3 regions of the Paenibacillus sp. FSL H3-0329 genome follow, and region 3 is predicted to be linked to each of the others. Evidence: predicted binding sites of a transcription regulator. Region 3 holds the regulator's gene; each other region holds the start of a gene.

Region 1 (7,915 bases), 690 kb from region 3:
GAACATCAATGAGAAATCGTCGTCGGGACGGTTCCAGTTAACGGCTTGGATAGCGGTCATAATATTGCAATCTCCTTTTCTGCGGCTATAGCCTTCCTTTTAGATTGAGCAGGTGAGGCATTCCTCGACAGACAGCTTTTTGGTCCGGGTGTAATACAGCGACTTCAAGCCTTTATGCGCCGCATACAGGTAGGAGCGGGCCAGTTCTCTGGTGGAAACATCACTGTTAACATGCAGAACGGTCGAGATACCTTGGTCGATATGGGGCTGAATTTCCGCGATCAGATCGATTACCTTGAACTGGTCCATCTGGTAAGCCGATTTATAGAAAAACACATTGTCCGGCCGCAGGTACGGCATCGGATAATAAGTAGTTGAATTAGCATAAGTCCGAGTCTCAATCTGCTCAACAATCGGCATAACGCTTGAAGTGGCGTTTTGGATATAGGAAATGCTGGCCGTTGGCGCAATCGCCAAACGGTAAGCATGGTATAGGCCATTTGCTTTTACCGCATCCCGCAATTGTTCCCAGTCAGCTGGGGATGGGATATAAATATCTCCGAATAACTCTTGTACCCTTGGGGTAACCGGACGGTAATCGGTAGTCAGGTAACGCTCAAAATAAGCTCCCGTAGCATAATCAGAAGCCTCAAATCCATGGAAAGATCGGCCCGTCGCGGCAGCGATTTCCATGCTTTTCTCCAGCGAGTGGAAATTCATGGTCATAAAGAAGGTCCGGGCAAAATCGCGGGCCTGCTCGCTTTCATAAGCAATGTTGTTCTTAGCCAGATAGCCGTGCAGATTCATGACGCCAAGACCGACAGAGTGCATCTCCTTGTTTGCTTTGGCTACGCCTGGGGCATTGGAAATACTGGTCATATCGCTAACAGCGGTCAGGGCGATCATGCCCTCATGTACGGATTCACGGATTTTGCCATGTTCCATCACGTTAACAATGTTCAAGGAAGCCAGATTGCAGCTTACATCGCGGCGGATTGTACTCTCCTGTCCGTAGTCGGCAATCTCTGAGGTCTCCTGCAGCTGGAAGATTTCAGTACAAAGGTTGGACATTTTGATCTGTCCGACGTTTTTCAGAGCATGGGCCGCATTGGCATTGCTCTTGTTCATGATATATGGATAGCCAGATTCCAGCTGGATCATGGCAATTTTGGTCAGCATATCCCGTGCGCTCATAGCTTTCTTCTTTTTGACACGTGGATCGGCCAGCAGCTTATCATACATGTCATCCAGATCCATATCGTCGAGATGCGTTCCGTAGGCTTTGTACACACTGTAAGGAGCAAATACATGCAGTGCTTCATTGTCCTTCGCCAGCTTATAGAAGCGGTTCGGAATAATCAGGCCGATGGACAGGGTTTTGAGTCTTGTTTTTTCGTCGGCATTGATCTTCTTGCTGTCGAGGAATTCCAGAACGTCCCAGCCAAAAATGTTGTAATAGGCTGCTCCTGATCCTTTACGCTGACCCATCTGATCTGCATAGGAGAAGCCGTCTTCCATCAGCTTAAGTACAGGTATAATTCCCTTCGCAGCATCCTCAACACCCTTGATAGTTTCACCACGGGAGCGTAGCTTGGATAGGTTGACGGCCACACCGCCACCGATCTTCGACAACTGCATGCAGGTATTCAGCACATAGTTGATGGAATTGAGCGAGTCGTCCATTTCGATTAGGAAGCAGGAGACGAGCTCACCACGCCGGCTCTTACCGGCATTTAAGAAGGTTGGGGTCGCAGGTTGCAGGCGCTGTTCCATCATCGAACGGGCAAGTACCCCGGCAGTATCGGCGTTGCCGCGTCCCAGGTGAAGGGCGACTGCCGCCACACGGTCCGGGTAATGCTCCAGATATTGTTTGCGGTCATTGGTTTTTACAGCGTAATCCGTGTAGAATTTCGAAGCTGCCATATAAGATGGAAAACTGAAGTTGTAGGCGTGGGTAATCTGGTAGACTTCTTCAATCTCCGCCGTGCTGTACTGTTCGTAAAAATTCTCGTAGAAATCCTGTTCAATCATATAATCAACCTTGGCTTTTGTATTCGCAAAAGCCAGACTCCGGCGCTCTACATCCCGCATAAATTCGGCTACTGCCTCAAGATCTTTGTCTAACTGAAAGAAGCCACTTTCGTCTCTCTTCATCAACATGTTGTTTAATTCAATATGCCGCAACCCGGCTCACCTCCTGTTTAATCCGTTCTACATCGCCAAATGTACCCGATAACTCAAATTTACCGATAACGGGCACGTTATACCGATCTGCAATCAAGTCCGCGCTGTGCGCGAACAGCTCGCCCCAGTTCTTATTGCCGCTGGCGGCGATGCCTTTCAGATTGGCATTATTGTTCTTCAAGAAAGTAGACACCTTTTCTGGAATCTGTCCAAAGCCGGTGGTATATGTAATAAGCACATAGGGCTCGTCAATCGTCATATGCTCCTCAATCTGCACAGCCGGCAACTTAAGTTTGCTGATGAAGCGTCTGACATTTCCTGTTTTTGAATCATACGCGACTAGCATGGTGTCTGTCCCCCTGTAAATATTAAAAACTATTGAAAATAGTATGAAAACTGAATGGATAAGCTTTAAATACTGAAAAATCGTATCTATACTATATTTAGTGTGCGTTGTTTATTTTAATTACTATATGTTGAAAAGTCAATATGGGAACAGCCGTCTTAATAGCTGGGAAAGTGTCTCGTAAGCGGTTTTTTGGTAGACTTTTAGGGCAGAAAGACCGGAGTATTAGCATTTTGCTAGTTTAAAAATAAAAATAAAAAAATTGCAGGAGAAAGGGTGATACTTAGGGTTGCTGTCTGAGGGTGATGGCAAGCCAATAAATCTGCAAGGAACAGAGCCTGCTCCCTGCAGATTTATTGGCTTTATTTTTGCGAAGTGGGATTATTCTTAATAATCTCTTGATCTCAAGAACGGTTGTTTACTCCGAGGCTTCGGTCAGGCGGTGAATCTGCTTTAAGTTGCTGCATGTATTCTCTGGGGGAAATTCCGGTTACCTTTTTGAAGACCTTGCTGAAATAGAAGGCACTCTCATATCCCAGCTTCTGTGAGATTTCGTAGATGCGACCTTCCCCGCGTGCCATCATTTCTTTGGCTGTCGTGATTTTGATCTCCGTGATATATTCCACATAGTTGACCTTGGCAACCTTGGAGAAAAGGTGGCTCAGATAGTTGGGACTGAAATTGAAGACATCCGCCACTTGATTGAGCGAGAGCTTAGTTCCGAGATTTCGTTTAATATAATCTTGGACATTTTTGACGAGCTGCTCCTTGTAGCTTTGTCTGCGGGTAGAGAGGATGTCCGAGCAACCGTCCCTGAACTGGATCAGCCAGCCGGCGATCTCTTCAATCGTATGCATCTGGTAGATAGCCCGGTAGCCCTCCGGTTCATTTTCGAAAATTTGCTCCACAATATTCTCACCGTCTGCAAGTAGTGAAGTGGCCATATACAGAATGTTGCAGGCGGCATCAGTGGCGGGAACCAGCAGGTCGGCCCGGCCGTCGAAGATTTCGATCATTTTGGAGATAATGGCGTATAAAGCTTGGGTATCCATTTCTTCAAAAGCACGGCGGATCTCTGTACGCAATTCGGAGAAATCAAACAACAGATGATCCTGCTCCAGCGACTCTCCTTCGGCAAAAAACACAAACGACTGTGCTTTAACCGCAGCAGGAAGCGCTTTTCGCGCAGCGAGGTAGCTTTCCCGCAGCAAATAAGGATCCTCGACCGCAAAGCCGATCGCGCCGATGATCCTTACATTGAAGTAGTTATGGAGTATGGAGGCCATATGGGTCAATAGCATTTCAATCTCAGGCATCCATTGCCGTGAATCCGTCCCGTTGACGGGCAGGGTTACAGCAAAATTGCGCAAGTCCAGACTGGTCACATAACAAGGTCTTATGGAAGTAAGCGTATCTTTGGCCATTTGGACGGTACTTGAGCACAGAGCAACCATTTTATCGCCGCGGGGCGGGACACTGTCTGGTCCCAAAATACGGCAAGTGCAGACTAGATAAGCAGGTTCCTTGAGCTCAAGGTTTAAATCATCTCTCTGCAGAAGGTACTGGTTTTTATTTGCGAATAAGTTATTGAACAGGCGGATGAAAAATTTATCGCGTTGGGCTTGTAGATTGCCTCTATGAGCAAGCATGGGATAGCTGTCTAGGGTTTGAAAAGCCTCCAATTGGGAAATTGCTTTCCGAATGGAGGCATCAAGTGCCTCTGGTGTCAGTTCCAGCTTCACTAGATAATCTGTGGCTTGCACTTCAATCGCTCCACGTGCGTATTCGAATTCCTCGTAGCTTGTTAAGATGATAAACAGCGGAAGCCGGCCGTGTTTTTTGCGTACCGCATTGGCAACTTCTAAGCCGCTTTTAATTGGCATTTTTATATCGCTGATTACAATGTCAGGACGGAGGGTGTCAATCATTTCTTCCTCTTGAGCCCCGTTGTGTGCAATGCCGACAATTTCTATATTATATTGCTCCCACTTCAGCATGGACTGCAAGCCGATACAGACCAGCGCCTCGTCATCAGCGATTAACAACTTGATCAATTCCATCACATCCTTGCTTGGTATGCTACTCTATTCCTTTTGCAGGAACGGCAGAAGAATCTTCATCCGGGTATATTGGCCCGACTCACTCTCAATCGAAAGACCGTAATTATCCCCAAATGCCAGGCGCAAACGTTCATTTACGCTGCGGAGTCCAATATTCTCGGGCATTTCTTTGCTTCCGTCACCTGGATTCGACAGAATCGTGGAGATTTCTTCTTCCTTCATCCCTACACCGTTGTCTTCAATCGTAACTAGAATATCGGCGAATCCACTTTTGGCCACCTTAATGAGAATTTCTCCTCTGCCTTTGGGCTCAATGCCATGGAAGATGGCGTTCTCGACCAGGGGCTGGAGCGTGAATCGTGGAATTAGGCCGGTTAGCAGTTCCTCGTTGTCAATCTCCTTTACCATAGAGACCGTACTGCCATAGCGGTATTTCTGAATCAGAAAATAATCATCCAGCAGGCTCAGCTCATCCTTCAGCGGCATCAGTCTACGGTTGTCTTTGGCGATGCTGCGCAGCAGTCTAGATAGTGAAGTGGTCATTTCTGCGATGCCGGTAGCATTCTGAATTGTAGCCATCCATTTGATCGAATTCAGTGTGTTGTACAGGAAATGGGGATTGATCTGACTCTGCAGCATCCGGTATTCCAGCTCCTGTTTCTGTTTCTCGTCAGCGAGCCGGCTGTCCATAAGCGCTACGATATCTTGGGACAGGCGGTTAATACCCCGTCCGACATCGCCAAGCTCGCTGTTCCATTCGATATTGCGGTCCAGCAGGAAATTGCCCTGGGCGATCTTATCAATCCGCTTCTTCAGTTTTTCCACCGGAAGACTGATGGTACGGGTCAGATACAGCGTAATGATAGCGCTTAAGACAATAACCAGGAGACAGACGCCGAGCATAACCAGAATCCATATATTTGTCTTGGGAGCGAACAGGTCATTGGATAAAGTCTGTGACAGAATGACTCCGCTGCGTACGGGATAAGATACCACGATATGGCTCTCTTTCTCGTCCGCCAGCTTGACCATGGACAGCTCGGTTTGCGGACCGACAGGTTTATCATTGGTATAGGCCACCGGTTCATACGGCTCTGCAATGGCGATGACCTGATCGCCGATGAGCTGATAATGATGATTGCCGAGCGTCAGCAGCAGCCGGGAATTCTTCGGCAGGGAGTACCCTTTCAGCTTGTCGGTAATAACAGTTGTATTCGCTAACAGGTACACCGTTCCAACCCGGGAAGCTCCTTTGCCGTAAATAGGAAAAACAAAAGGAATTCCGTTCGTGTTGGAGAGCGGGTCCTTGATCACCCGGTCCCATTTCTCCTCGGCATCATTGCTAAGGCCGGTAATTTGACCGATATTGTGTATGGTAAGCGGAACAGAGGTGCCGGTTTTATCCACCTGCAGAAACTTGCCGTTGCTATCCGTAACAATCAGACGGCGGGCATAGCTGTTGGAGCGGTTGTTCAGGAAGTCCTGCTGCATCGAGTTGAATACATTAACTGCTTCCTTAGAGCTAGCCTTAGGTGAGCTGAAGTAGTCTGTGATCAGGGTATTAGTAGAAGAGTTAGTGCTGCAGGTCATCGCCAGGGATGACAGATCAATCAAATCCTGTTCAATAATATGAGATACCAGCTGCAGATTGAACTCGGTCGCCTGGATGGTTGTTTTACGCTGATAATAAGTAATTAATTCATAGCTGAAAAAAGAAAGCAGCGACGCTATCAGCAGTGCGAATACGGCCATGAGCAGAATAATGCGACTTTTAATGGTGGATTTTCTTACCGTATTTAACACTCCTCTACAAAATGTGAAAACATATAAAGCGTTTTCATATACCATAGCATATTCCTGCGTTCCGATACAGGGGGAGGTACATAAGCTGAATATTTTACATGTTTTAGATAGAAAATTACAGGTTTGAACCCGAGCAGGGAAGAAGAGCACAGAAAAGTGAATGAACTTTGTTTGATAATGCATGCCATTCTTGCGGAAAAAGCTATAAACTTTGAACTAAGCTCAGAAGAGCCGATCGTAGTTACACAATCAGAAGAAAAGGGGATATTTAAATGAAACTGAAAAGATTCTATGGCATAACCCTCGCCACAGTATTCTCCATGAGTCTGCTGGCTGGATGTTCTGGTAATAACAACAACGAAGGTGCTGCTGCAACGACAGCTCCAGCAACGGGGAATTCTGCAAACGCTTCCGCTGAACCGAGCCAGGAGCCTGTGACTTTGAAATGGGCCTTGTGGGATTGGGAAGCTACCGCTTACTACAAGCCACTGATCGATGCCTACAAAGCTGAGCATCCGAATGTAACGATCGAATATGTCGATCTGGGGTCGACGGACTATATGACCATGTTAAGCACACAACTGTCCGGTGGCGCAGATCTGGACGTACTTACAATTAAAGATATTCCGGGCTACTCGAACCTTGTGAAACAGAATCACCTGGAGCCGCTTAAAAGCTTTATGAGTGGCAACGCTATTGATCCTTCGGTATATGGAGGTACTGTAGAACAAATCGAAGTGAACGATGAGGTGTATGCGCTTCCTTTTCGCAGCGATTTCTGGATTCTCTACTACAATAAAGATTTGTTCGACAAAGCAGGAGTGGAATATCCAAGCAATGATATGACATTCGAGCAATATGATGAGTTGGCCAGAAAAATGACTTCTGGCAGCGGTTCTGAAAAAGTGTACGGAGCTCACTACCATACTTGGCGTAGTGCGGTTCAACTGTTCGGTATTCTGGACGGCAAGAACACTGTTGTTGACGGAAACTACGATTTCTTGAAGCCAACCTATGAGCGGATCCTGAAAGAACAGGAAGACGGCATCGTAATGGATTACGCCACACTGAAGACTTCAAGCACGCACTATTCTGGCGTATTCTACAATAATTCCGTTGCTACTATGAACATGGGCAGCTGGTTTATCGCTACACAGATTGAGAAAGTGAAGAGCGGCGAGTCCCAATCGGCTAACTGGGGCATTGCGAAATACCCTCATCCGGATGGTGTGGAAGCCGGTACAACCCTGGGTACAATTACTTCTCTGGCTGTAAATCAGAAATCCAAACATAAAGAAGCAGCACTTGATTTCATGAAATTCGTGACTGGTGAAGAAGGCGCTAAAGTTATTGCTTCCACCGGAACCATTCCAGCGATTAAGAATGATGAAGTTATCAATTCCATTACTTCCATCGAGGGCTTCCCTGCGGATGAGAACAGCAAAGCGGCACTGACTACTGTTAAGACTTATCTGGAAATGCCTATGCATGAAAAGAGCGCGGACATCGAAGTTATTTTGAA
Region 2 (7,915 bases), 270 kb from region 3:
ATCAACAGCTCCACTTTCTCACCATGATCTCCGTAACGGAGGAACAAGGAGCAGACACGGCCTAATGCTTCTGCCATAGCAAAGACGTCAGAACCTGCTTTACCTACATTCAGGAAGATTTCAGCCGGTATTCCATCAAGGTCATTAATCGTAATATATGCCATCCCAAATGGTGTATTGATTTTATAGGTAGCGCCGCGCAGAACCTGCGGACGTTTTTTGTATTGTTTATCCGCCTCTTTTGTAGTCACTTGAGGCGCTGGACTTGCTGCTACAACACTTGTACTTGCTTCTACAGTAGTTGCAGCTTCCTCTGCCGCAACCGGAGCGGCTTCTTTAGCTGCGGTATCTTTTTTGTCTTCCTTCTTCGTGGTTTCCAGGACTTGAACATCACGGCTTCCATCGCGGTAGATCGTAACACCCTTACATCCTAGATCAAAGGCCATTTCATATAGCTCAGCCGTCTCTTCAACCGTAAAGTCAGACGGGCAGTTCGCTGTTTTGGAAATGGAGCTATCTACCCAGCGTTGGATCGCTGCTTGCGCACGGATATGATCTTTAGCTGACAGATCCATCGAAGTTACAAAGTAGTCCGGCAGCTCTTCACCTGGATGAGCTTCAAGCCACTCTTGAGCGATTGGAACAAACTGTTCATCATAGCCAAGACGACTTTGACGGAAATATTTGAAGGCAAAATAAGGCTCAATTCCCGTAGAAGTCCCCACCATTGTACCTGTACTACCTGTAGGTGCTTGTGTAATCACTGTAACGTTACGCATACCGTGTTCACGAATTGCTTCGCCAACCTCTGGATACGCTTCGACTATATTTTTCATAAAGCCGCTCATTAGATATTTCTCAGTATCAAAAGCTAGGAAGGAACCCTTCTCTCCAGCAATTTCTGCCGATGCAAGGTAGGCTTCACGAGCCATAAAGCCGTATAGCTTGTCCAGAAACTCCAACGATTCCGGGCTGCCGTAACGGATGTTCAATTTAATCATCAGCTCCGCCAATCCCATGGTTCCGAGACCCACGCGGCGTTCCTTTTTCTGATTCGCTTCATTTTCCGGGAAATGATAAGGTGTTTTATCAATTACATTGTCCAGAAAACGGACGGAATAACGTGTGGTAGTCGCAAGATCTTCCCAATCCACATCATGATTTTTCTCATCGTAGAACTTGGACAAGTTCACCGCAGACAGATTGCAGACTCCCCAGCCAGGCAGGCCTTGTTCACCACACGGATTTGTACAAATAATCGGGTTGAAATACCAGCTATTAGACATCTGGTTATAGTATTCCATGAATACGACGCCCGGCTCAGCGGATTTCCATGCCGATTCAATGATCGTACGCCACACGTCACGCGCTTTTACGGTGCGATAATGGATAACGTTTTTGCCGGCAGCTTTCCACTTGTCGAGATCTCCATCCCACATTTCGTTATATTCAGGATCGGTTGTATCCGGGAATACGAGATCCCAGTCCAGATCTTCTTTTACAGCCTTCATAAAACCATTGCTCACACATACCGAAAGGTTAGCATTAGTGACTTGGCCCATCGTTTGCTTCACGGTAATGAAGTCCTCAACATCGGGATGCCAGTCATTAATCATTAGCATGAGCGCACCACGACGGCTGCCGCCTTGCTCAATAAGCCCCGTAGTATAACTAAACAAACCGCCCCAAGATACGGAACCACTGGATGAACCATTAACCCCTCTAACAATCGCACGACGAGGACGCAATGAAGACAGGTTAATGCCCACCCCGCCACCACGGGCCATAATCTCCGTCATTTCAGACAATGTCTGCATGATGCCGCCACGGCTGTCTTTTGGAGAGGGAATCACATAACAGTTGAACAATGTTAATTCTTCACTAGCACCTGCACCAGCCGCAATACGTCCACCCGGTACAAGCTTCCAATCATCCAGGATTGAACGGAATTTGCCTGCCCATTCTGCTTGAAGCTCAGGTGTCTTCTCTACAGAAGCCATCGCTGTGGATAGACGGTCCCACATTTCCTCAGGAGTTTTTTCTATATTAAGGGTCAACTTTTCAACATCCGATTTCACAAGCTCGCCACTGCGTGTCTTTACAGTTACAATTCGACCACTGCGCTCCACAATTTCTCCGACTTCCTTAGTTGGAAACTTCGGATCATCTTTGGTCAGCACCAATACAACGTCGCCTACTTTAGCATTGTTGCTGTCTGCATCCTTCCAAGCATAACGATCCAAAAATATTTTTTCACTTAGCCCTTCAAGGCGTTGCTTACGTTCCACTTTACTCAATAAAAAAACCTCCCGCATGTGTAGTAGATATTAGTTTCCGGTCCAAGGTATGGGCCCACAACAAAAACTCCCTTACCATCCTCCGCTGCTTAACAGGTGTATGTAGGAAGCTCATCTTGTCAATAACAAATACCAGCTAAGCACTCTATAAAAAATACATATTCAAGCTTTTGTCACAATATATTGTGTGCGTCAGCTTTTAAACTATACCACATATTGTATCGAAGGTCTTATTCGAAAATAGAGTCAAGTTGCCGAATTATCGCAAACGTTGCTGCTTTTTCTCGCTCTTGCTCTCTTTTTTAAAGGCTATCGTGAAAAATAAGAGGTTATGAATTCTCTCGTTTACGAGCATACTACTCTTACGAATGGTGATATAAATCCGAGCTTGAGGAGGCTGCATTATGACGCAATTATTCCGTAATTCTCTACCCCAGCAAGGGGGAACACCCGCGCCGATACTGCCTGTTCCTCTTTCTTTTGACCGTAATTGGTTGCAAGATCTGGAGCTCAAACTGGAAAAGGGCGGCCCATGGGGAGACTACCGTTTATCTAAGCTTGCCGTACAAGGAGAGGAAACAGGTCTAGTAACGAGCTTCGATGAGCTGCAATGTATGAAGCATTTATCCGGCTTGTCCCCTCTTCCCCATCAGCTGGATACAGCGCATAAGGTTCTGTTCGAAATGTCAGGCCGCGCGATTCTTGCAGATGAGGTTGGACTTGGCAAGACCATTGAAGCAGGACTGGTGCTGAAAGAATATCTCGTTCGCGGTCTTGTCTCTAAAGTGCTTATTCTCGTACCTGCTTCTCTAGTATTGCAATGGGTTCGTGAGCTGAATGCGAAATTCGGCATCACTGCTGTCGCTCAGAAAAAAGCCTATTCTTGGGGCAACGCCATAGTCGTCGCATCGATGGATACCGCCAAACGCGATCCGCATAAGGAAATCTTGCTGGAAAATGAATACGATATGTTGATCATTGATGAAGCTCACAAGCTGAAGAATAAAAAATCGACCAATTATCTATTTGTACAGCAATTACGCAAAAAATATTGCCTGCTGCTCACCGCGACTCCCGTTCAGAATGATCTGGGCGAACTCTTTAATCTGATCACTATACTGAAGCCGGGGCAACTTGGAAATCAGGGCGATTTTGCCTCAAATTTCGTGGTTGATAAACGCCAGCCCAAGAATGAAGGTCAACTGCGGGACGAGCTTTCGAAGGTCATGATCCGCAATCGCCGTGGTGAAGGTCCAGTTAATTTCACGAAACGAAAAGTCCGTAATATTCCCTTAGTTCTCTCCCAAGAAGAGAAAGATTTGTATAACAGTGTTACTTCCTTTGTCAAAGACCAGTATCAGGAATCCGGCGGCAATCTTAGCAGCATGCTTTCTCTGGTAACCCTTCAACGTGAGGTGTGCAGCAGCCGGGATGCCGTCTTTATCACTTTAGTTAATTTGATCAAAAAGCTGCCTGCGGATTCACCAAAAAGAGACCGGATGATGGAGCTGCTACAGACCCTCCGTACCGTTAAAACAAACACTAAAGCTGAAACAACCTTAGCACTCATTCAAGAAATGAATGAAAAGGTCATCGTCTTCACGGAATATCGCGCAACTCAAGAGTATTTACTGCAGTATTTCCGTGAACATGGGCTGATGTGTGTCTCTTATTCCGGCGGCATGAACCGTGGCAAAAAAGATTGGATGATGGATCTTTTCCGCGGCCGGGCTCAAGTTATGATTGCTACGGAAGCCGGTGGTGAAGGGATAAACCTGCAATTTTGCCACCATATGATCAACTTTGATCTGCCTTGGAATCCCATGCGCGTGGAGCAGCGTATCGGCCGTGTCCACCGGTTAGGGCAAGAAAATGACGTAGTGATCTACAACTTGTCTACGCAAGGCACGATTGAAGAACATATCCTGCATCTGCTGCATGAGAAAATCAATATGTTTGAAATGGTGATTGGCGGGCTGGATGTAATCCTGGAACGTTTTGAAAAGAAGGAATCGCTGGAGAAAAGTTTATACAAAATCATGCTCGAATCCCGCTCCGACGAAGAATTGCGGCATGAGCTGGACCATATTGGTGAATCCCTCAGTGAATTGACACAGGGTATTAAAAAAGAAAGTGGGACTGCGACATGACCCTCACCGCACAGGAAGTACGCAAGCATGTGATGGACTATCTTGAAGCCACTGAATGCTCCATCATTGAGGCTTCGCCCCTTCACGTAACTGTGAAATTATCACCTAGAGCTGACAAAATGCTCACCGACCGGCCGTATTATTGGGGATTCGTGGAGCGCACAGGTGTAGATCCTGAGACCCTTTCTTTCACCTTTGTTTTTGATCCGGAAAAATACGACAGTCAAGCTGCTGTAGAGGTTCCCCCCATTGCAAATCGTAGTGCTGGCATTTTGAATCAAGTTGTCACCGGAAGCCTAACTACAGGTGTAACAAACGATGCAGAGGCCAGCGCTGACTTACTCGAACCCGCCTCCCCGGGCTCAGAAGCAGTGAATGCTCCATCTACTGACCCGGAGGAAAGTATCCTAGCCCGCTACTTCGGCATTGTGCCGGCACTCCCACGAATTGGACCCGGGATGATCCGAAGAGAGGATATTATTTACGGAAGCAAGCGATTGCAACAAATTTGGAACGCCGCTAGGGACGAAGGGAAATGCCTTTATTTATTTGAGGACCCGGGCAGCAGGCAGCGAAACACGCTTTTCTCTGCCGCTTACGAACCATGGCTTAGTGTCTGCTATAAAGTGGAGATGAGCTGCGATTTGAAACGTGAAGAACTCCATTATCTTGGCATCTCCCTAACAAAGGGAACCATCATTGATGACTTTAATGCAAAAGTTTCCACAAAAGAGATGATGCCACGCTTGCCGGAAAATGTGCATATCCAGCCTTATGAAATGACAGTAGCAGCCGCTACCGAACTATTGGAAACTCATCTAACCGCTCAGCTAGCCGAACTGGACTATACTTGGGCAGAACAGGCGCGTGAGCGGCTAAGGGTTGAGCTGGACATCATTGATGTCTATTATGGAGAGCTGTTGAAGGAGCCTGATGAAGAAAAACGCCTAGCGACACAAGAACAGTATAACCGTCGTCGCCAAGAGACCATTTGGCAATATGAGCCGCAAATCGCAGTTTCTGCGGTAACCTATGGACTGTTTCATCTGCGGAGCCTATAGAATGCGACCCTACTCGCTAAAAGCAGGCAAAAAAACAAGAGAACTTCCGCCTTCCGGCGCGACAGCAAGCAACAGCCTTTTTATAGCTTGTCCTCTACAATAAAAAGGAAGCTTATACTTTCTGATATTTCATAACAAAGAAAGGTGAACGACGCCATGAAAATAAGTGTACGGCGGAGGCTGCTTCTTGCAGGTCAAAGCTGCTTCCTCCTGCTTCTATGCATCGGACTCATCGCAACGAGCTCCGGTTCCTCTTCTGCGCTTGCCGCTTCCAGAGTAAGTGTAGTTGATTCAGTCACACAGGATTTGATACCTGTACTGCAGATGGATATCTTACCTTCACCCGGTACGGTCCAAGAATTTGCCAAGAGTACACTGAACAAGCTCGCAGCAGAAGCTCCATTTACAGCCTGGAAGGACGCAGGAATAGAATATTATCCTCTGGGTCCAGGTACTCATAGCTGGCTTGTCAACGTTATGAAAGGTGAACAGCGGATCGGTTACATGATCATTTCGGCTACGGATCAAGGTGGTTATATGCTTAGCGAATATGGAGCTGGCACTTACGGTCTCCCCTATAGTTTATTAGAACTGCGCCAATTTTTGGTGCAGGAAGGACTTATACCTTCATCTTTTACAGGCAAAATAAAACTTACAGCCTTATATGCACCACTTCTACCCGTATGGAAAATCGCCATTGACGATAAGACGATTTTTATCAATGCTTCCGTACCCCAAGTTTTACCATGGACGCTCAGTAAAGCGGAAGAAGTGCTTAAAGGGCAGCAGACAGAAACGGATGTAATCACTAACTTAACTACTGACCTGTCGCCGCTTTCTGCCTATCAAAGCGGGGGAACAGATGATCCTTATAAAAATATCATGTGGTTGACCTCCCCAAAACTGCTTGCTGTAGGCGGTGACAATATCGCCGCACTGATTCGTCCCAAGGAAAGTATCGCTTATCAAGCCGCTGGCCGAAATGATATCGTAGGGGCCCCTTTTATGATTACAGGTTATCAAAACTGGTTGCCTGCTTCGAATAAAACACAAGCAATAAACAACATGCCTACCGTTTACGCAGCATCAGGGCCAGAAGGAAGACGGTATTTGCCACTCACTGCCTTGCAGGCTATCGGAACACTGCACAAGCTGCCCGACAAAAATATCTATAACTAAAAATAACAAATAACCTTCCGCTGCCACCCTCGATTAGGCACTGGAAGGTTATTTGTTATTTGTGATATTCAATCCTTATCACTGTGGCTCCATTTGCTTCGCCAGATCGACCAACCCAGCGGAAGCATACCGAACCATTTCTGTGACCACGGCTGCTTAGTAGCCGCTCTTCGAGCATGAATGGCACGCGGATCCTCGATATAAACAACTACCTTCTCAGTGATATACTTTACAAGCTCATCGCCGCCGGAAGCCATTTGTAACACCTCCTACATTATAAGTGAATTAAGATAACCAGCGTCGTTCCATGCTCTTAGTGTGCACCAGCGAGCATATATCTAAACTCTTGTCCCGGATTGTTCGAATAGGTTTACCTATTAAAGCACAATCTAACAAAGAATCTAGGGCACGAGGTTATTCACATGCAAGGAGGAGTTCATTTGAACAATGGGAGAAATAAAGCTTATTCCAAGACAGCAGCTGCAATATGCGGCTTACGTATTACTTTAACTACAGTTGGACTTCTAATGCTGTTTGTGGGGAGTGCATATGCTTCTGCAACTCCATCCAAACCCGTAGTGAATGATGAACGTCAGCATCTCTTAAGCCACGGCCACCGTATGATCTTAATTGATGCAGGACATGGGGGGATCGACGGAGGTACTTCCTACGGCAACATTCTTGAGAAGGATATTACATTAGATATCTCACGCCGATTATTTCTGCTGCTGCGCAGCGATGGATTTGATGTTGCCTTAAATCGTAATGGAGATTATGCCCCAAGTGATGAGAACCGCTGGCTGCGCAGTAAATCCCGACATCTGCGCGATCTTGCCCAGCGTAAAGAACTGGCTGAGACATTACCAGCTACCGTAGTGGTCAGCATCCATGTTAACTGGGCACCTTCTCCTTCCAAACATGGTCCGCTTGTATTATATCGCCAAGAAGGCCGCAGCTTTATCCTTGCCCAGACCATTCAGCAACAATTAAACAGTCTCTATAATATCCGTGCTGAGACAAGACCGGGTAAGCCCTTTTATTTACTCAACAAAATAACCGCCACAACTGTAATTGTTGAGGCGGGTTTTGTAAGCAGTCCGACAGATCGCGAAAAGCTATGCACCCCTAAAGGGCAACAAGAAATTGCAGAAGCGATTGCTGGAGGCATAGTAGCTTATCTTATGGAAGTGTAGGATTCGAGTTCCAGTTCATTTCGTTTTTGACTAGA
Region 3 (7,915 bases):
TTCGTTTAATCGAAGAACATAAACCGACACATATGATTGTCGCTTTCGATGCAGGGAAAGTTACTTTTCGGCATGAAGGTTATCAGGATTATAAGGGCGGCCGGCAAAAAACACCGCCCGAGCTCTCCGAGCAGTTCCCATTGCTGAAGGAATTGCTGACTAATTTAGGTGTACCGCAGTTTGAAATTGGCAATTATGAGGCTGATGATATTATTGGCACCATTTCGCGCCAGGCGGATGAAGCGGGACGGCAGGTTATGATCGTGTCGGGAGACAAGGATATGTTGCAGCTGGCCTCTGAGCATACGACCGTTGCTTTAATCCGCAAAGGGGTCACTGAAGTTGAGCTTTATGGGCCGGAACAAATCCGGGAGAAATATGACCTAACCCCAGAGCAGATCATTGATCTTAAAGGGCTGATGGGCGATGCGAGTGACAACATCCCGGGAGTACCCGGCGTAGGTGAGAAGACAGCTTTGAAGCTGCTGCATCAATTTGGATCGGTGGAAGGTGTCTTAGCTGGAACCGGTGAGCTAAAGGGTAAAATGAAAGAAAAACTGGAAACCCATGCGGAAGATGCGGTAATGAGTAAAAAATTAGCGACCATCTATCGCGAAGTGCCGCTTGAGCATTCGTGGGAAGACATGGTCTTTAATGGAATTTTAGCGGATACAGCCGGCCCAGCGCTTGCCAAGCTGGAATTTAAATCACTGTTGGAACGTTTGTCTCTTAGTGCTTATGCTCCTGTTGCCGAGGGAGAGGAAAGTGCTGCTGAAGTAGAAGCAGCTGCACTTGATATTACGATCGTAAGTGAAGAAGAACTTAAGGGGCTAAGTGAAGCCCTGGCTGGCATTTCGGCGCTGCATGTGGAATCGAATGGAGATAATCCGCATCGTGCCGAGGTAATCGGAATAGGATTGTCCTCTCTGGAGCGGCATTACTATGTGCCGTTTGAATTACTGCATAAACCGGCTGCTGCGAAGCTGCGTGATTGGCTAGGAGATGAAAAGGCTCCGAAAAGTGGATATGATCTTCACCGCGCTGATTTGGCTCTACACTGGCAGGGAATTGCTTTTGCAGGTGCAGCCCATGATGTGCAGCTGGCGGCTTATTTGCTTGATCCTACGGAGGCTAATCAGAATCTAAACGATCTCACTGCTAAATACGGCTTGCCGCGGCTCTCTCCTGATGAAGAGGTATTTGGTAAAGGTGCCAAATACAAAATCCCTGAGCTTGAAGTCTTAGGAAATCACGTTGCACGAAAGAGTGCAACGGTTCTTGGAATCGCACAGAAGCAACAGCAGGAGCTGGTGGAGACCGCGATGACAGGGCTATTCGAGGATCTGGAAATGCCTTTGTCACGGATTTTGGCGGATATGGAGAAACAGGGGATTGCAGTCAATGCTGGTGATCTTAAAGAGCTTGGAAAAGAATTCGAGGCGCAAATTTCCAAATTGGTCAGTGAAATATACGAGATTTGTGGCACTGAGTTTAATTTGAACTCACCAAAGCAGCTGGGTGAAATCTTGTTTGTAAAGCTAGGTCTGCCTGTCGTCAAGAAGACGAAGACGGGTTATTCCACGGATGCCGAAGTGCTTGAGAAACTTGCGCCATACCACGATGTGGTGCGTTTGATTTTGCAATATCGCACAATTGCGAAGCTTCAATCTACCTACGTAGAGGGGCTGCTTAAAGAAATTTCCCCGAACACAGGGAAGGTGCATACATTCTACCGGCAGACGATTGCCGCTACAGGACGGCTTAGCAGCCAATTCCCGAACTTGCAGAATATCCCGATTCGTCTAGAGGAAGGACGCAAAATCCGCAAGGTATTCGTTCCGTCCGAACCGGGCTGGTCCATCCTGGCAGCCGACTATTCGCAGATCGAACTGCGTGTGCTTGCGCATATTTCAGGTGATGAGCGGATGAAGGAAGCTTTTCTGCATGATATGGATATTCACACGAAGACAGCGATGGATGTGTTCGGTGTGACCGCGGAACAGGTGGACAGCAATATGCGCCGTGCCGCAAAAGCCGTAAACTTCGGGATCGTCTACGGGATCAGTGATTACGGCCTCTCGCAGAATTTGAATATTCCGCGTAAGGAAGCCGCTCAATTTATTGAGCAGTATTTCGAGGTATATCAGGGTGTGCGCCGCTATATGGACGATATCGTAGTAGAGGCGCGGAAGTATGGTTATGTGACCACGTTGCTCGAACGTCGCCGTTATCTGCCGGAGATTAATGCGAAAAACTTTAATCTGCGCTCTTTTGCGGAGCGGACAGCAATGAATACACCTATACAGGGAACAGCAGCGGATATTATCAAGCTGGCGATGGTGCATATGGACAAGGCATTATTTGATCGTGGGCTTAAGAGCCGTATGCTGCTTCAAGTACACGATGAGCTTGTATTCGAGGTGCCAGAGGATGAAATGGAGCTTATGAAGACGCTTTTGCCGGAAGTAATGGGTGGAGCCCTGAAGTTATCTGTGCCACTTAAGGCAGAGGTCAGCTTTGGAAGTAACTGGTACGAGGCGAAATAGACTCCCTTTAAGGTGTGCATATCAGCTATAATGTAGTTGAGGTGAAGACATCATGCCGGAATTACCGGAAGTAGAGACAGTCAAGAGAACACTTAATGAGTTAGTTAATGGAAAGCAGATAGAGAATGTAACCGTCCGGTTGGCGCGGATTATTCAGCGTCCGGATGATATTCAGGCTTTTGCCCACCTGCTGGCAGGTCATAGCATTGTTAAAGTTGAACGAAGAGGAAAGTTTTTGCGTATTGTGCTGGATGGTCTGGTGCTTGTGTCACATTTGCGGATGGAAGGCCGTTACGGACTTTTTTCAAATGATGACCCACTGGACAAGCATACACATGTGATTTTTCATTTTACGGATGGAACTGAGCTGCGTTACACGGATGTTCGCCAGTTCGGTACGATGCATCTTTTTCAGATGGGAGAAGATCTTCAGCTGCCGCCTTTAAACAAGCTGGGGCAGGAGCCGCTGGAGCCTTCTTTTACACCGGAGAGGTTTAAGCAGATCGTGTCAGGTAAAAGCACCAAAATTAAATCGCTGCTGCTTAATCAGGAATATATCGTCGGCATCGGCAATATTTATGTAGATGAGTCGTTGCACCGTGCGGGCATCCATCCTGAAGACAGCGCCAAATCGCTCACGGACAATCAATTGGACAAGCTGCATCATGCCATTGTAAGCACGCTGGCCGAAGCGGTTAACGCCGGAGGTTCATCTGTTAAGTCATATGTTAATGGCCAAGGTGAGAGCGGTACGTATCAGCAGCAGCTATTGATTTACGGTCGTAAGGATCAGCCGTGTAGTAACTGTGGAACGATGATTGAGAAGACGGTTGTAGGCGGTCGTGGCACGCATTATTGTCCAAATTGCCAGCGCCCGACTGTTAACTGAATTTGTTGAAATAATAAGGTTGGCACCCACTACTTGTCCCGCCCATATACTGTGTGAAGAATGCTTAATAGAGAACGGAAGCTGAAACGATAAACTTTTCAGTTTGCCGGTTCTTCACAGGAGGGATTGCGGGTGCTCAGCCCATTATTTTCACTGCTATTGCTAGCGTTTGCCTTGAGTTTGGACGGTTTTGGTGTAGGAATTACATATGGGCTGCGTAAAATGAAAATACCACTGCTCTCCGTTCTGATTATCTCGCTCTGTTCGGGGGTAGTTATCTGTGTATCTATGCAGGTTGGGGTTTTGCTTGCCAAGGTAGTGTCTCCGAATGCAGCTTCTATGGTTGGTGCGGTTATACTTGTGCTAATGGGGTGCTGGTCACTTGTTCAGATGCTGATGCAAAAAGAGAAAGATGCAGATGGCGGACGTAAAGCTGAAACGGTAGATGAGGGCTCATTTTCCGAGCAGGCTTGGGCAGAGGTAGCTGCTGATTCTGAAGCGGGTACAGAACCTGTTATGAATGATGAACCGTTGAAATCAGCTGTTTTTTCGCTTGAGCTACGCCGTTTGGGGATTGTAGTGCAGATCTTGCGTACCCCGTCTTCTGCGGATATGGATGCCTCAGGAAGCATCTCTTCGATGGAGGCGATGATACTTGGGATTGCGCTCTCTCTGGATGCTTTTGGGGCTGGACTTGGCGCAGCGCTGCTTGGCTTCAATCCGATATGGACATCACTTACAATAGCTTTATTTAGTGGTACATTTCTATTACTGGGTATGAAGACTGGACTTAGATTTGCCGGGAACTACTGGATGAAGCATGCTGCCGCATTACCAGCGTTATTATTAATTGCAATGGGAATACTGAAGCTATTATGAGGTGAGTACATGATTATAGGCTTAACCGGAGGAATCGCATCCGGAAAAAGCACAGTGTCTGCACTGCTTGTGAACAAGGGAGCGAGGCTGGTTGATGCCGATGTGATCGCCAGAGAAGTTATGCTTCCCGGGCATAAAGTGTTGGCTGCTGCTGCTAAGCAATTTGGAAAAGAGATCCTTTTTTCGGATGGAACACTGAATAGGGCCAAATTAGGTGAAATCGTCTTTCAAGATCCGGTGGCCCTGCAAACCTTGAACAATTTGACGCATCCTGCCATCCGGCAGGAAATCAAAAATCGTATGTACAGCATGGAGCAGGAAGAGCCGAAGCGGCTTATTATTGTGGATATTCCGCTTCTTTTTGAATCAGGGCTTGAGACCCTGTTCCATGAGATTGTAGTAGTCTACGTTCCCCGTGAAGTGCAAATTACTCGATTAATGGAACGTAACAGGCTCTCTTTAGAAGAAGCAGAAGCGCGATTGAATGCACAGATGGATATTGAACAGAAACGTAATAAAGCGGACTACATCATCGACAACAGTGGCGATCTTGCGTACACTGAGCAACAGGTTGCTGTTTTTTGGGACAGGCTGGGTTTATCATGAAATGGTTACGTAAAAAAAGAGTACTGCTTCTGCTATTTGTTGGTTTTACGGCAATATTGTTTCTGAGTACAAACTGGATGTCGTGGTTTTATCCCATCCATTTTAAAGACGAGATTCGCAAGCACAGCATCACTTATGAGATAGACCCGTTTCTTGTAACCGCGATTATTCGTGTAGAAACGAACTTTAAAACTGGACGAGAATCCAAAAAAGGCGCACTAGGGCTGATGCAGCTTATGCCGGATACCGCGAAGTGGGCGCTGGAAAAGGCCAAGCTTCCAAACGTATCTATGGAAGAACTCAAGCATGAGCCTTCGGCTAATATTGAACTGGGTACATGGTATCTTTCAACTTTATCCCGTCAGTTCGAAGGTAAACGTACAGCAATTATCGCAGCTTATAATGCTGGACCCGGAAAAGTTCAACGCTGGTTGGACGAAGGGATCTGGGATGGGACAGATGCAACCATTAAAGATATTCCCATTGGTGAAACCAGGCATTATGTACAGCGCGTTAATTATTACTATGATCAGTACACGGACATTTACAAAGAATTTTAATTTCTGCCGTGTTATGTATAAAAAGAAGTATTAAACGACTTGTAGGTCGTTTAATACTTCTTCAAAAAGCTTATGTTGGTCAGGTTATTTGTATTGACCTGCCAGTTGTTGTTCTGCCAGGGTTACAAGACGTTTAGTGATGTAACCACCGATCGAACCATTTTCATAAGAAGTTTTATTGCCTTGGTAACCATCTGGGGAAAGCGTGATTCCTAGTTCTTGGGCAACTTCGTATTTAAGTTGTTCCAAGGCACCGCGGGAATTTGGAGCTACAAGGTTATTGGAGTTGTTGCTTTGGCTCATTGCTGTTCACCTCCTCTGTTGGTAACTGTATTATGTGCCGGACTTGCCATTATCATTACAAGAAAAAAACGGTGATTTCTGGAAATAATAAAAAAGCCGTTCAAAAGCCGGATTTATAACATTCCGGGACCAATACCATTATGTAATAGGAAGTGATGAAGCTTATGAAATGCCCTTACTGCGATCACACAAATACTAAAGTGCTGGACTCGCGACCAGCGAATGAAAATAAGTCAATCCGTCGTAGGCGTGAATGTGAGCGTTGCAGCAAACGTTTCACTACTTTTGAAATGATTGAAGAGACGCCACTGATTGTAATTAAAAAAGACGGCAGCCGTGAGGAATTCAGTCGTGATAAAATACTCCGCGGTCTTATCCGTGCTTGTGAGAAACGGCCGGTTTCTGTGGAACGTCTAGAAAAGATCGTGTCCGAGGTTGAGAAATCTTTGCGCGGCATCGCCGTGGCTGAAGTGGAAAGCCAACAGATTGGTGAATTCGTAATGGAGCAGCTCTACCCAGTAGATGAAGTGGCTTACGTTCGTTTTGCGTCCGTATATCGCCAGTTCAAGGATATTAACATGTTCATGAAGGAACTCAAGGGGCTGCTGTCCAAGAGTACGGGAGAATTAGAGGGATTATAGGGTTTTGCCCAGTTAGGGCGTTACAGCCAGTCCTAGGGTCTGCTAGGAGTGCTTCTACTGGTTTGTTTCCTCTAAGTTCTCAGCGGGGAATTTGAGTGGAAAAATGAATTTTAAAAAAAGTGTTGACATAGAGGGCGATTTTTTATATTATATAGAAGTCGCCTACGACGCTTGAGTTTATCGGAACAACTCAATTACGACCAAACTAAAATTTAAAAATGTGTGATTACATACATCTGAAATTTCAGTTTGGGGCCATAGCTCAGCTGGGAGAGCGCATCGCTGGCAGCGATGAGGTCAGGGGTTCGATCCCCCTTGGCTCCACCAAAACTTTATATCATGGACTCTTAGCTCAGTTGGTAGAGCAGTAGACTCTTAATCTATTTGTCCAGGGTTCGAGCCCCTGAGAGTCCATCCTAAAGAAACGGCAGAAATGCCGTTTTTTTGTTGTTTGGGGAAGAGTGACTTTTTATTTGGTTTTGATCGTGGTATAGTTTGGGTAGATAAAACGTACAATGCAAAGAGAGTCGTGCGGAAACACGACTCCCAGTGCAATAGCCGCTTTTAAGGGCGGCGGCTTCGGAAGTTTAGTCAGGAAATAGACCGCATTCCTTTGCGAGAGGGCGGTCTATTTCTTTTTGAGGTAGTTGAGCAATGCAATAATGAACATGCCGAAGATGAACATCAGTGACAATTGTTGGCTCTAATTAAAGACAATCCATATCTAAAGAAACAGCAAGATGCTGTTTCTTTTTTTGTGTGCGCCCAGCATGGGCGCTATCTATAGGGTTGAAGTCCCGAATGGCGAAGGCAGTAGTAGCCATTAGCTTAAGGCAAGGGTGTCCACCGCGAGGTGGAATCTGAAGGAAGCCAGCGGCAAATCTCCGGTCTGAGGAATACGAACTTCATACAAGGCTAACGTAGGCTGGATGAGGTTGCACAACAAACCAAAGTCCATACTGCCAAAGGCGTACGAGAGTAAATGAAGCAGATAGATGGAGGGGAAGATAGCGTTCTTACCTGGGGAGATCTGTGTGATAGGCGAGTATACTTCGTAACCCTACTTGTGAGAGTAGGCTGAGTGCACAGAAGTCAGCAGACGCCATAGTACGCAAGCTGTTGCAACAGCTGCGGAAGGGCTGAACATGGAATAGGATTTATACATCCAGGCGTTCAAGATGAGCGATGAATGCAGAAAAAAATCCGAAAGGACCTGACTGAAGAAGGAAACGGTGAATCCCGTGGGGGACTTCAGCAGGGCGGAGTTCATCTTTGGCACAAATGGAAGGTATAAATCACGTAAAGAGAGGTTAAAAAAAATGTTGGAGCAACTGCTATCACGGGAAAATCTTCTGCAAGCCTTAAAGCGTGTTGAAGCGAATAAAGGAAGTCATGGCGTAGATGGGATGTCCGTAAAATCCTTACGAGAACACATCGTACAAAACTGGCAGACCTTGCGGCATGCCATAGAAGAAGGAACCTATGAACCGA

The links. The regulator NrdR, encoded in region 3, represses ribonucleotide reductase genes. The targets are predictions, from matches to a motif close to AACACNATATATNGTGTT.
Region 1: nrdI (class Ib ribonucleoside-diphosphate reductase assembly flavoprotein NrdI) is a predicted target of NrdR. The motif match lies at 2,618-2,635, and genes of this name have one in related genera.
Region 2: NSQ66_RS10800 (adenosylcobalamin-dependent ribonucleoside-diphosphate reductase) is a predicted target of NrdR. The motif match lies at 2,470-2,487, and genes of this name have one in related genera.

What each region holds. Positions count from the first base shown of each region.
Region 1 covers NZ_CP150150.1:1,540,085-1,547,999, forward strand. Annotated here, with positions in the region: gene nrdF (class 1b ribonucleoside-diphosphate reductase subunit beta) at 1-60, opposite strand, end outside; gene nrdE (class 1b ribonucleoside-diphosphate reductase subunit alpha) at 100-2,184, opposite strand; gene nrdI (class Ib ribonucleoside-diphosphate reductase assembly flavoprotein NrdI) at 2,171-2,530, opposite strand; gene NSQ66_RS06820 (helix-turn-helix domain-containing protein) at 2,935-4,584, opposite strand; gene NSQ66_RS06825 (sensor histidine kinase) at 4,615-6,342, opposite strand; gene NSQ66_RS06830 (sugar ABC transporter substrate-binding protein) at 6,666-7,915, shown strand, end outside.
Region 2 covers NZ_CP150150.1:2,496,831-2,504,745, reverse strand. Annotated here, with positions in the region: gene NSQ66_RS10800 (adenosylcobalamin-dependent ribonucleoside-diphosphate reductase) at 1-2,315, opposite strand, end outside; gene NSQ66_RS10795 (SNF2-related protein) at 2,702-4,447, shown strand; gene NSQ66_RS10790 (YqhG family protein) at 4,444-5,508, shown strand; gene NSQ66_RS10785 (hypothetical protein) at 5,653-6,687, shown strand; gene NSQ66_RS10780 (YqzE family protein) at 6,756-6,944, opposite strand; gene NSQ66_RS10775 (N-acetylmuramoyl-L-alanine amidase) at 7,128-7,880, shown strand; gene NSQ66_RS10770 (divergent polysaccharide deacetylase family protein) at 7,867-7,915, opposite strand, start outside.
Region 3 covers NZ_CP150150.1:2,226,529-2,234,443, forward strand. Annotated here, with positions in the region: gene polA (DNA polymerase I) at 1-2,546, shown strand, start outside; gene mutM (DNA-formamidopyrimidine glycosylase) at 2,599-3,435, shown strand; gene NSQ66_RS09550 (manganese efflux pump) at 3,568-4,314, shown strand; gene coaE (dephospho-CoA kinase) at 4,324-4,920, shown strand; gene NSQ66_RS09560 (lytic transglycosylase domain-containing protein) at 4,917-5,480, shown strand; gene NSQ66_RS09565 (alpha/beta-type small acid-soluble spore protein) at 5,565-5,783, opposite strand; gene nrdR (transcriptional regulator NrdR) at 5,948-6,424, shown strand; tRNA gene NSQ66_RS09575 (tRNA-Ala) at 6,676-6,751, shown strand; tRNA gene NSQ66_RS09580 (tRNA-Lys) at 6,766-6,838, shown strand; gene NSQ66_RS09585 (hypothetical protein) at 7,248-7,382, opposite strand; gene ltrA (group II intron reverse transcriptase/maturase) at 7,744-7,915, shown strand, end outside.